Regions from separate parts of the Bradyrhizobium sp. USDA 327 genome, predicted to be linked through region 2. Evidence: riboswitches for the same ligand, from Rfam matches in the RefSeq annotation. Region 2 holds a riboswitch; the other holds the start of a gene.
What was found. A riboswitch is a leader RNA that binds a small molecule or an ion and turns the genes downstream of it on or off. The one in region 2 is predicted to bind S-adenosylmethionine.
Positions count from the first base shown of each region.

Region 1: another riboswitch for S-adenosylmethionine. It lies ahead of ABIA42_RS35760 (O-succinylhomoserine sulfhydrylase); the one in region 2 lies ahead of ABIA42_RS28520 (homoserine O-acetyltransferase).

Region 1 covers NZ_JBGCCW010000001.1:7,590,567-7,595,875, forward strand. The annotation lists gene ABIA42_RS35755 (SGNH/GDSL hydrolase family protein) at 1-760, shown strand, start outside; gene ABIA42_RS35760 (O-succinylhomoserine sulfhydrylase) at 827-2,014, opposite strand; SAM riboswitch at 2,090-2,169, opposite strand; gene ABIA42_RS35765 (2'-deoxycytidine 5'-triphosphate deaminase) at 2,249-3,385, shown strand; gene ABIA42_RS35770 (cytochrome-c peroxidase) at 3,417-4,721, opposite strand; gene ABIA42_RS35775 (hypothetical protein) at 5,004-5,309, shown strand, end outside.
Region 2 covers NZ_JBGCCW010000001.1:6,033,687-6,038,995, forward strand. The annotation lists gene ABIA42_RS28510 (alpha/beta fold hydrolase) at 1-398, shown strand, start outside; gene metW (methionine biosynthesis protein MetW) at 513-1,175, opposite strand; gene ABIA42_RS28520 (homoserine O-acetyltransferase) at 1,178-2,380, opposite strand; SAM riboswitch at 2,466-2,545, opposite strand; gene ABIA42_RS28525 (chorismate mutase) at 2,702-3,550, shown strand; gene hisC (histidinol-phosphate transaminase) at 3,581-4,678, shown strand; gene ABIA42_RS28535 (prephenate/arogenate dehydrogenase family protein) at 4,675-5,309, shown strand, end outside.

The DNA.
Region 1 (5,309 bases), 1.6 Mb from region 2:
GCAGGCCGCCAAATCCGCCAGCGACATCTTCAACCGTGTGCCCTGCCAGCCGCCGAAGGACGGTTCGAAGGCGATGGGCTCGCTGCCGCACGTTGCTGGCAAGCTCGTCGCCGGCCTGCCCGTCGTCATCGTCGCGTTCGGCTCGTCGTCGACTCAGGGATTCGGCGCGAGCTCGCCGGAGTTCAATTACCCCAATCGTCTCGCCGCGCAGCTGCGCCGGCACTATCCGACCGCCGACATCAGCGTCATCAATGCCGGCGTCGGCGGCGAGGACGCCCCCGAGATGATGAAGCGCCTCCAGACGCAGGTGATCGACATGCATCCGGATCTCGTGATCTGGCAGGTCGGCACCAACGCCGTGCTGCGCAATCTCGATCCCGGCGAAACCGCCAAGATGGTGGAGGACGGCATCAGCCGCATCCAGGCCGCGGGCGGCGCCGACATCGTGCTGGTGGATCCGCAATATTCGCCGGCCGTCAACCAGCGCGCCGAGAGCGCCGGCAAGATGGTGAAGCTGCTCAACAAGGTCGCCGAGCTCCGTCACGTCGGAATCTTCCCGCGCTTCGAGGTGATGCGCGACTGGCATGAGAAGCAGGCCATTCCGGTCGAGGGCTTCGTGATCGCCGATGGCCTGCACATGAACGATTGGGGCTATGCCTGCTTCGCTCAGCTGTTGGGTGACGACATCATCCGTTCCGTCGGCCAGATCAAGCTCGGGGTGAACGTGCCCGCGGACGTGCGGACGTACCGGCCGATGTAGAGAGAACAGGGGATGGCGAGTAGCGAATAGGGATCCATTCGCCACTCACTATTCGCCATTCCCCCTTCACGCCTTCTCCAGCGCCGCTGTCAGATCCTCGATCAGGTCGTCGGCATGTTCGAGCCCCGCGGAGAAGCGAATGAACCCCTCGCTGATTCCGAGCGCGGCACGGTCCTCCGGCTTCAGGCGCTGATGGGTCGTCGTCGCCGGATGCGTGACGAGGCTCTTGGCGTCGCCGAGATTGTTCGAGATCTTCGCAAGCTTCAACTCGTTGAGCACGCGGAACGCGGCCTGCTTGCCGCCCTTGACCTCGAAGCCGACCAGGGTCGAGCCGCCGCGCATCTGCTTCTTCACCAAAGCTGCCTGCGGATGATCGGCGCGGCCGGGATAGACCAGCCGCGAGATCTTCGGATGGCTCGCCAGCACCTCGGCGATGCGCGCTGCGGTATCGGTCTGCGCGCGCACGCGCACGGCCAGCGTCTCCAGGCCCTTGAGCAGGACCCAGGCATTGAACGGCGAGATCGAGGGGCCGGTCTGGCGCATGAAATTGTGGATGTGCTCGGCGATGAAGGCTTCCGACGACAGGATGATGCCGCCCAGGCACCGGCCCTGGCCGTCGATATGCTTGGTCGCGGAATAGACGACGACGTCGGCCCCTAGCGCGAGCGGGCTCTGCCAGATCGGAGTTGCGAACACGTTGTCGACCACGAGCCGCGCGCCGCCCTTGTGCGCGATCTCGGCGATCCCGGGGATGTCGAGCACGTCGAGGGTCGGGTTGGTCGGGCTCTCCAGGAAGAACGTTTTCGTGTTGGGCTTCAGCGCGCGCTGCCATTGGTCGAGATCGAGCCCGTCGACCAGCGTGGTCTCGATGCCGTAGCGCGGCAACAAGTCCTGGATGACGTAAAGGCACGAGCCGAACAAGGCGCGCGAGGCCACGACGTGATCGCCGGCCTTGAGCGGTGCGAGGATCGCGGTCGTCACCGCGGCCATGCCGGTCGCGGCCGAGCGGGCGGCTTCGGCGCCTTCGAGCTCGATCATGCGGCGCTCGAACATCGCGATGGTGGGGTTGGAGTAGCGCGAATAGATAAAGCCGGGATCCTCGCCCTTGAACCGCGCCTCGCACTCCTCGGCGCTGTTGTAGACGTAGCCTTGGGTGAGGAACAGCGCCTCCGACGTCTCGCCAAATTGCGAGCGCAGGGTCCCGGAATGGACCAGGCGGGTTTCGGGACGGTAGTTGGCAGGCGACTTCGACATAGGACCCTCCGACATGACCATTCGATGCGCAAACGGTCACAAAAAAACCGGCCTGGATATCTCCACTGGCCGGGATCACAGAGGTCCCCGGCCTGTTTAGCGACTTATTTAACGTGGCTGCAAGCCGGCCGGCTCAAATCACCACGGGATAAGTGATGCTCATATTCCGCAATGCCCTTTCCGTCAAGGCGTCCATCGGCTAGCCGTAAAAGGCTGTTTTTCCCGTATGTCGGGATGCAAGAGAGCCCTGATGAGGACCCCCGGTTGACGTTCACGGTCGCCGCCGACGCCAATGGTATCCTGCCCGACCGCATGATCGCGGCGATGGCGGAAGCGGGGCTCATCCTGCCCGAATACGACTTCGTCGAAAGCCAGATCCAGCCGGCGAGCCTCGATCTGCGCCTCGGCGATATCGCCTATCGCGTCCGCGCGAGCTTCCTGCCCGGTCCCGGCGCCACGGTCGCCGAACGCATCGATGAATTGAAGCTGCACGAGTTCAGCCTTGCCGACGGCGCGGTGCTGGAGACCAACTGCGTCTACATCGTGCCGCTGCTGGAAAGCCTGGCGCTGCCGCCGGAAATCGTCGCGGCAGCGAACCCCAAGAGCTCGACCGGTCGGCTCGACGTCTTCACCCGCGTGATCGCCGACGGCACCCGCCGCTTCGACATGATCGGCGCCGGCTATCACGGCCCGCTCTATGCCGAGATCAGCCCGAAGACCTTTCCGGTGCTGGTGCGCGAGGGCTCGCGCCTGTCGCAGGTGCGTTTCCGCACTGGTGATGCCATCCTCAATGCCGACGAGCTCGAGGCGCTGCATGCCGCCGAGCGCCTCGTCGACATCGACGATGCCGACCTCTCCGGCGGTGTCGCCGTCTCCGTCGATCTCTCCGGCGAGAAGGCGAGCGGCTTCGTCGGCTATCGCGCCAAGCGCCACACCGGTGTCGTCGACGTCGATCGCCGCTCCGGCTATGCGGTCGAAGACTTCTGGGAGCCGATCTCGGCCCGCCCCGACGGTAGCCTGATCCTCGATCCCGGCGAGTTCTACATCCTCGCCTCCAAGGAAGCTGTGCAGGTGCCACCCGACTACGCCGCGGAGATGGTGCCGTTCGATCCATTGGTGGGCGAGTTCCGCGTGCACTATGCCGGATTCTTCGATCCCGGCTTCGGCTATGCCGGCGCTGGCGGGCAGGGCGCGCGCGCCGTACTTGAGGTGCGCTCGCGCGAGGTGCCGTTCATCCTCGAGCACGGCCAGATCGTCGGCCGCCTCGTCTATGAAAAGATGCTCGCCCGCCCCGACGCCATGTACGGCCAGCGCATCGGCTCGAACTACCAGGCGCAGGGCCTGAAGCTGAGCAAGCATTTTCGGGTGTAAGTGTCAGCAAGTGCTGCGCGTGAACCATGGCTCAAAGCGGCGGCTTCGGCCGTGGCGGCTTCGGACCAAAGGCGCGTGCCGTATCGCGCTGCGGACGGTTCACCTTGGATAGTACGAGCTGTCGCGCATACTCCTTGTCGCCGGCGTCCTTGTATTGCGGACTGGTCAGTGCCGCCATCAACGCCACCACGTCGTCGATCTCGGGCTCCGTCAGCGCCAGCGGCTGGATGTCCTCATCGAGCCACGCGTCAGCGACGCCGTCGCCCTTGTTGTAGTGATCCATGACGTCCCACAGCGTTTCCATCGATCCGTCGTGAAAGTAGGGCGCGGTCACCAGGATATTTCGCAGGCCGGGCGTCTTGAAGGACGCAATGTCGCCCGGCCGCTTGGTGATCAGGAAACGCCCCAGAACCGACATTTCGTTCGCGATCGCCGCGTTGTCGACATCCGGCGCACGTCCCTGCGCCAGCTCGCGCTCGGCCTGCTCCGCCAGCGCACCGACGCGATGCCGAAGGATGCCGATGCCGATGTTGTGAAAATCGTGATCGGTGAAGACAGTTGGATCGCGCTCTTTATCCGTCAGCGCATGGCAAAGATTGCAGCGCGCCTTGTTGTTGAACAATTCCCAACCACGTTTGGCCGAACCGCTGATCGCATCCGCATCTCCAGCGATGAAATGATCGAAGGGCGAATCGAAGGACGCGAGCGTCCGTTCATAGGCTGCAATGGCGCGCAACATGTCCTGTTCGTTGACGCCGCGGCCGAAGGCCTGCATGAACTGGGCCTGATAGTCCTTGTCGCCTGCGATCCTGGATACGGCATCGCCGATGCTGGCCGAGCCCATCTCGAGAGCGTTGGTGATCGGCAGCGCCGCCTGCTGCTCAAGCGTGTCGACGCGACCGTCCCAGAACTGCGACTTGTTGTAGAGCGCATTCAGCACGGTCGGGGCGTTGCGTTGGCCAGCGCGCCCATGGATGCCGATCGACACTGGCCTGCCGTCGGTGAAGGCGCGTGCCGGATCGTGGCACGTGGCACAGGCGATGGTGCCGTCGCCCGAGAGCTGGGCGTCGAAGAACAGCTTCTGTCCCAACGCAACCGTCGCAGGTGCAAGCGGCGTTGCCGGCGGGATCACTGACGCTGTCAACGCCGCGGGAAAACCGACCTGATCCCGCGAGCGCGGCTCGGCGAGTGGCCCTTGCCCAGGCAGCGGCGGCGGTTGCCCCGGCGCCAGCGCTGGCGGTGGACCGACCGCGCTGTCTTCGTCCGCCGCCGATACGGGAAGCAACGGCAAGATCTGCGACAGGAGCAGGAGAACAGCCAGCGATATTGCGCGCATCCGATAGCCTTTGTTCTCGGGATAAGTAAGAAAACTAACACGAAAGGTCCTGAACGTCATGGTGAGCGAATCGACGAAAGCGTATCGAGATTGCTCCAAGCCGTAGACGAGCGAAGCGATATCCGGGATGATCTGAGGAAGGATCCGGATATGGCGTCGCTCATCCGGCTACTTTTCTGGATCGCCGATCTGGTCGGGCATGACGGCCGCGCGCGTGGCTCGGTTGCGTCGCCTCTCGCGCAATGACACAGTCCGTTACAACAAATCCATCGGGAGCAAGGCATGAGGAGCGAAACAGAAGCCACGCAGGAAGCGCAATGGAAGCGCTGGCGCGCGGTCGCAGACCTCTATCACGCCTACTTCACCGGCCTCATCCTCACCGTGGTGACTCGGCGCGGGACAGCGGATGCCGCGGAATTCGTCTTCCGCGTGTTCCGTCGCCAGCAGCAGGAGCGTTTCCTGCCCGGGCTCGAGAAGCTCGGGCTTAAAGGTCTGCCGCCCGCGGTCGCGGCTGCCCAATATCACTATCTCTCCAACTGGATCGGCGGCGTGCACGTCGAGTACATGTATGAGAGCGACACCAAGGCC
Region 2 (5,309 bases):
GCGAGGCGCCGAGTCGGATTCCCTTCCTGGTGAAAGACCCGCGCGGCCACGCCGATTTCTATGCCGCGCTGGCACGGCACGACGCCAGGGGTTCGGCGCGCACGATGCGCGGCTTCCAGGGCGGACGTCCCTCGATCTACACGATGACGGACGCGATCGCGAAGGTGGCAACGCCCGCGCTAATCATCTGTGGCGACGAGGACGATCCCTGCGTCGGGCCCAGCCTGTTCCTGAAGAAGCATCTGCCCGCGGCGGGCCTCGCGATGTTTCCGAAGTCGGGCCACGTGCTCAATCTCGAGGAGCCCGCGCTGTTCAACGAGGCGGTGGAGCGGTTCGTCACGCTGGTGGAAGCCGGACGCTGGCCGGTGCGCGATCCAAGGTCGCTGGCTCCACACTAGCCGTCATTCCGGGATGCGCCAGAGGCGCAGGCCCGGAATCCATCGGGCCGCAAACGCTGTGGCACGATGGATTCCGGGCTCGCGCTTTGCGCGCCCCGGAATGACAGAGAGATGCTATTTCCCCCCGCCCCTGCTCAGCAGGAACACCGCCTGTTCGCCGAACATGTTCCACACCCACCAGGGCAGGTTCAGCGGCACCGGGCGGCCGTAGAGATCGAGCGCGACAGAGCGCTCCATCTTGACGTTGATCTCGTCGCAGAGCTCGACGAAATCCTTGATGGTGCAGAAATGGATGTTGGCGGTGTCGTACCAGGTCGCCGGCAGGTTCTCCGTGCGCGGCATGTGGCCGCCGATCAGGAGCTGCAGCCGCATCTTCCAGAAGCCGAAATTCGGGAACGAGACGATGGCCCGGCGGCCGATGCGCAACAGGTTCTCCAGCACCACGCGCGGCTGCCGCGTCGCCTGCAGCGTCTGCGACAGGATCACGTAGTCAAAGGCGTCGTCGGGATAGTTGACGAGGTCGGTGTCGGCGTCGCCCTGCACGACCGCGAGCCCCTTGGCGACACAGCGGTTGACGCCCTCGCGCGACAGCTCGATGCCGCGCCCGTCGATGCCGCGGGTCTCGAGCAGCTGAAGCAGATCGCCCTCGCCGCAGCCGACGTCGAGCACCTTCGAGCCCGGCTTGACCATCTCGGCGACCAGCAGATGATCGGCGCGAAACTGACCGGACTGTGCGGACGAAAGCCCGCCCAGCGGCAGCACTTCCTGGACAGACATGGCTAGCGGTCCTTGAGGGTGAGCCCGCGGGCCTTGCCTGCCGATTGCAGGAAGGCGCGGGAGATGTCGAAGAATTCGGGCACGTCGAGCAGGAAGGCGTCGTGGCCGCGATCGGTCTCGATTTCGGCGAACGACACCCGCGCGCTCGACGCGTTCAGCGCGTGCACCAGCGCGCGCGATTCCGAGGTCGGGAACAGCCAGTCGCTGGTGAAGGAGACCACGCAGAAGCGGGTCTGGATTCCCGCAAACGCCTTCGCCAGCACGCCGCCATGATCGGCCGCGATGTCGAAATAGTCCATCGCGCGCGTCAGATAGAGATAGGAGTTGGCGTCGAAGCGCTCGACGAAGGACGAGCCCTGGTAACGCAGATAGCTTTCGACCTGGAAATCCGCGTCGAACGAGAAGGTCGGCAGCTCCCGGTCCTGCATGCGCCGGCCGAACTTGCGATGCAGTGCCGCGTCCGAGAGATAGGTGATGTGCGCCGCCATCCGCGCCACCGCGAGCCCGCGATGCGGATGGATGCCGTGATCGGCATAGCCGCCGCCGTGCCAATCGGGGTCGGCCATCACGGCCTGGCGCCCGAGTTCGTGGAAGGCGATGTTCTGCGCCGAGTGCCGCGTTGCGCAGGCAATCGCCAGCGCGGAGAACACGCGGGCGGGATAGGCCGAGGTCCATTGCAGCACCTGCATGCCGCCCATCGAGCCGCCAACGACGGCAAACAGCGTGTCGATGCCGAGCCGGTCGATCAGCATCGCCTGCGCACGCACCATGTCGGGGATGGTGATGACGGGGAAATCCAGGCCCCAGACCTTGCCGGTGGCGGGATTGATCGACGCCGGCCCGGTCGAGCCCATGCAGCCGCCGATCACGTTGGAGCAGATGATGAAGTAGTGCTTGGGATCGATAGGCCGGCCGGGGCCGACCAGCGTCTCCCACCAGCCAGGCTTGCCGGTGACGGGATGCACATTGGCGACATGCTGGTCGCCGGTCAGCGCATGGCAGATCAGAACGGCGTTGGAGCGATCGGCGTTGAGCTCGCCATAGGTCTGGTAGGCGATTTGGAACGGGGAGAGATCGACGCCACAATCGAGCCGCAGCGGCTGTTCGGCGCCGAAATGGGCGACCTGCGAGCTCGGGTGATCCACCTCGTGCGACCGTTCGTCGGCGCTGATCGCAGGACTGGGTACGGACTTGACGCCAACCATCATCGACCTCGTTTGCGACTGCCGTCAGACCGCCGCTGGAATCAGGCCATGAAAAACCCGGCCTGAACGATAGGTTCGGCCGGGATCGGAAGCGTCCCCGGCCTGTTTAGCGAGTTTTTTAACGTGGCTGCAAGCCGGCCGGCTCAAATGACCACGGAACAGGCAAAAGCTACCGTCTTGGGCGGTTTTCGTCAAGTCGCGGTCCGGATCGATCGAATTCGTCTCCGTCTCATCGGCCAAAAAGGCCGTCATTTCTCTTTGCTTTCGCCGCCCCGACTGCCTAATCAGGACATTCCCCATCGCAACGATCGACCACCAGACATGTCCCAACGTCCGCCCGCGCCACCATCGCTCCAGGAATTGCGCAAGGAGATCGACGCGATCGACGAGAGCATGCATCGCCTGCTGATGCAGCGCGGCGACATCATCGACCGCCTGATCCAGGTGAAGCAGACCCAGGAGGTCGGCTCGGCGTTCCGCCCCGCGCGCGAGGCTTCCATGATGCGCGAGATCGTGCAGCGTCATCGCGGCATCCTGCCGCTCGACACGGTCGAGAGCATCTGGCGCGTCATCATCTCGACCTTCACCTATGTGCAGGCGCCGTTCTCCGTGCATGCCGACATCTCGGTGAGCGAGCCGGCGATGCGTGACTCCGCGCGTTTCCATTTCGGCTTTACAGTGCCCTACGTCGCGCATTTCAGCGCGCAGGCCGCGGTCGAAGCGGTGGCGAAATCCAAGGGCGATCTGGCGCTCGTCTCGGCGACCTCCAGCCGCACGCCGTGGTGGCTCTCGCTGGAGGCAGCTGGCGCGCCGAAGATCATCGCGCGGATGCCCTTCGTCGAACGTGCCGATCATCCGGCGGCGATGCCGGTGTTCGCGGTCTCGCGCGTCCCCGACAGCGCCCTGGTGACGGAGGTCGAGACCTTCAGCGTGCGCGTCTCCGGGTGGAACGCCGAGGTCGCGCGCGCCCTGTCGCCGCTGGCCGAGATCGTGGCGGTGCCCGATACCGCCTTCGATGGCGCGGCGCTGCTGGTCTCGGTCACCAGCTCGACCAGCATCGACAAGATCAGGGCTGCCCTGATCGAGGCGGGGGCCTCGGTTCGCTCCACAGCTCTCGTCGGCAGCCACGCAACGCGCTATACGGTGCCCCCGACCGGGGCGAAATCGTAAATCGCGCGCCTCGCCATTTCGGAGTTGAAGATGTCCCGCCCCGTGCCGAATCCCGGCATTCTCGATATTGCGCCCTACACCCCCGGCAAGAGCCCGGTGCCGGAGCCGGGCCGCAAGGTGTTCAAGCTCTCGGCCAACGAGACGCCGTTCGGGCCCTCGCCCAAGGCGATCGAGGCGTTCAAGCGCGTGGCGGATCATCTGGAGGACTATCCGGAAGGCACCTCGCGCGTGCTGCGCGAGGCGATCGGCCGTTCTTTCGGGCTCGATCCCAACCGCATCATCTGCGGCGCCGGCTCGGACGAGATCCTCAACCTGCTCGCCCACACCTATCTCAGCCACGGCGACGAGGCGATCTCCACCACGCACGGCTTCCTGGTCTACCCGATCGCGACGATGGCGGTCGGCGCCAAGAACGTCGTTGCGCAGGAGACCAACCTCACCGCCGACGTCGATGCCATCCTGAAGGCCGTGACGCCACGGACAAAACTGGTCTGGCTCGCCAACCCCAACAATCCGACCGGCACCTATCTGCCGTTCGACGAGGTCAAGCGGCTGCGCGCCGGCCTGCCTTCGCACGTGCTGCTGGTGCTCGACGCCGCCTATTCCGACTACGTCTCGCGCAACGATTACGAGATGGGAATCGAGCTCGTCGCCACCACCGAGAACACGGTGGTGACGCACACGTTCTCCAAGATCCACGGCTTGGCTGCGCTGCGCATCGGCTGGATGTTCGGCCCCGAGCACGTCATTGACGCCGTCAACCGCATCCGTGGCCCCTTCAACGTGTCGACGCCGGCGATGTACGCCGCGGTCGCCGCGATCGAGGATACCGCGCACCAGGCGATGTCGAAGCAGTTCACCGAGACCTGGCGCAACCGGCTCACAGAGGAGATCGGCAAGCTCGGACTGAAGGTGACGCCGAGCGTCGCCAATTTCGTGCTGATCCACTTCCCGACCGACAAGGGCAAGACCGCTGACGACGCCGACGCCTTCCTGACCAAGCGGGGCCTCGTGCTGCGCGCGCTGAAGAATTACGGCCTTCCGCATGCGCTGCGCATGACCATCGGCACCGAGGAGGCCAACCGTCTCGTGATCGAGGCCTTGCACGACTTCATGGGCGGCAAATGAATGCTGATCCGCACTTCCAGCGCGTCGCGCTGATCGGCTTCGGCCTGATCGGCGGCTCGATCGCGCGCGCTGCGAAGCTCCAGGGCCTGGCTGGCGAGATCGTCACCACCGCGCGCTCGGAGAAGACACGCGCGCGGGTCGCCGAGCTCGGCATCGTCGATCGGGTCGTGGCGAGCAATGCGGAGGCCGTGAAGGATGCCGATCTCGTCATCCTCTGCATTCCCGTCGGCGCCTGCGGAGCTGTGGCGCAGGAGATCGCCGCGCATCTGAAGCCGGGCGCGATCATCTCCGACGTCGGCTCGGTCAAGGGCGCGGTGGTCAGGGACATGGCCCCGCATCTGCCGAAAGGCATTCATTTCGTGCCGGCGCATCCAGTCGCGGGCACCGAGCATTCGGGCCCGGATTCGGGATTTGCCGAGCTCTTCATCAACCGCTGGTGCATCCTGACGCCGCCGGAAGGCACCGAGACGGCGGCCACGGAGCATCTGCGCGCATTCTGGGCGGCGATGGGCGCCAAGGTCGAGATCATGACGCCGGATCATCATGATCTCGTGCTCGCGATCACCAGCCACCTGCCGCATCTGATCGCCTACACCATCGTCGGCACCGCGGACGAGCTGGCGCAGGTAAC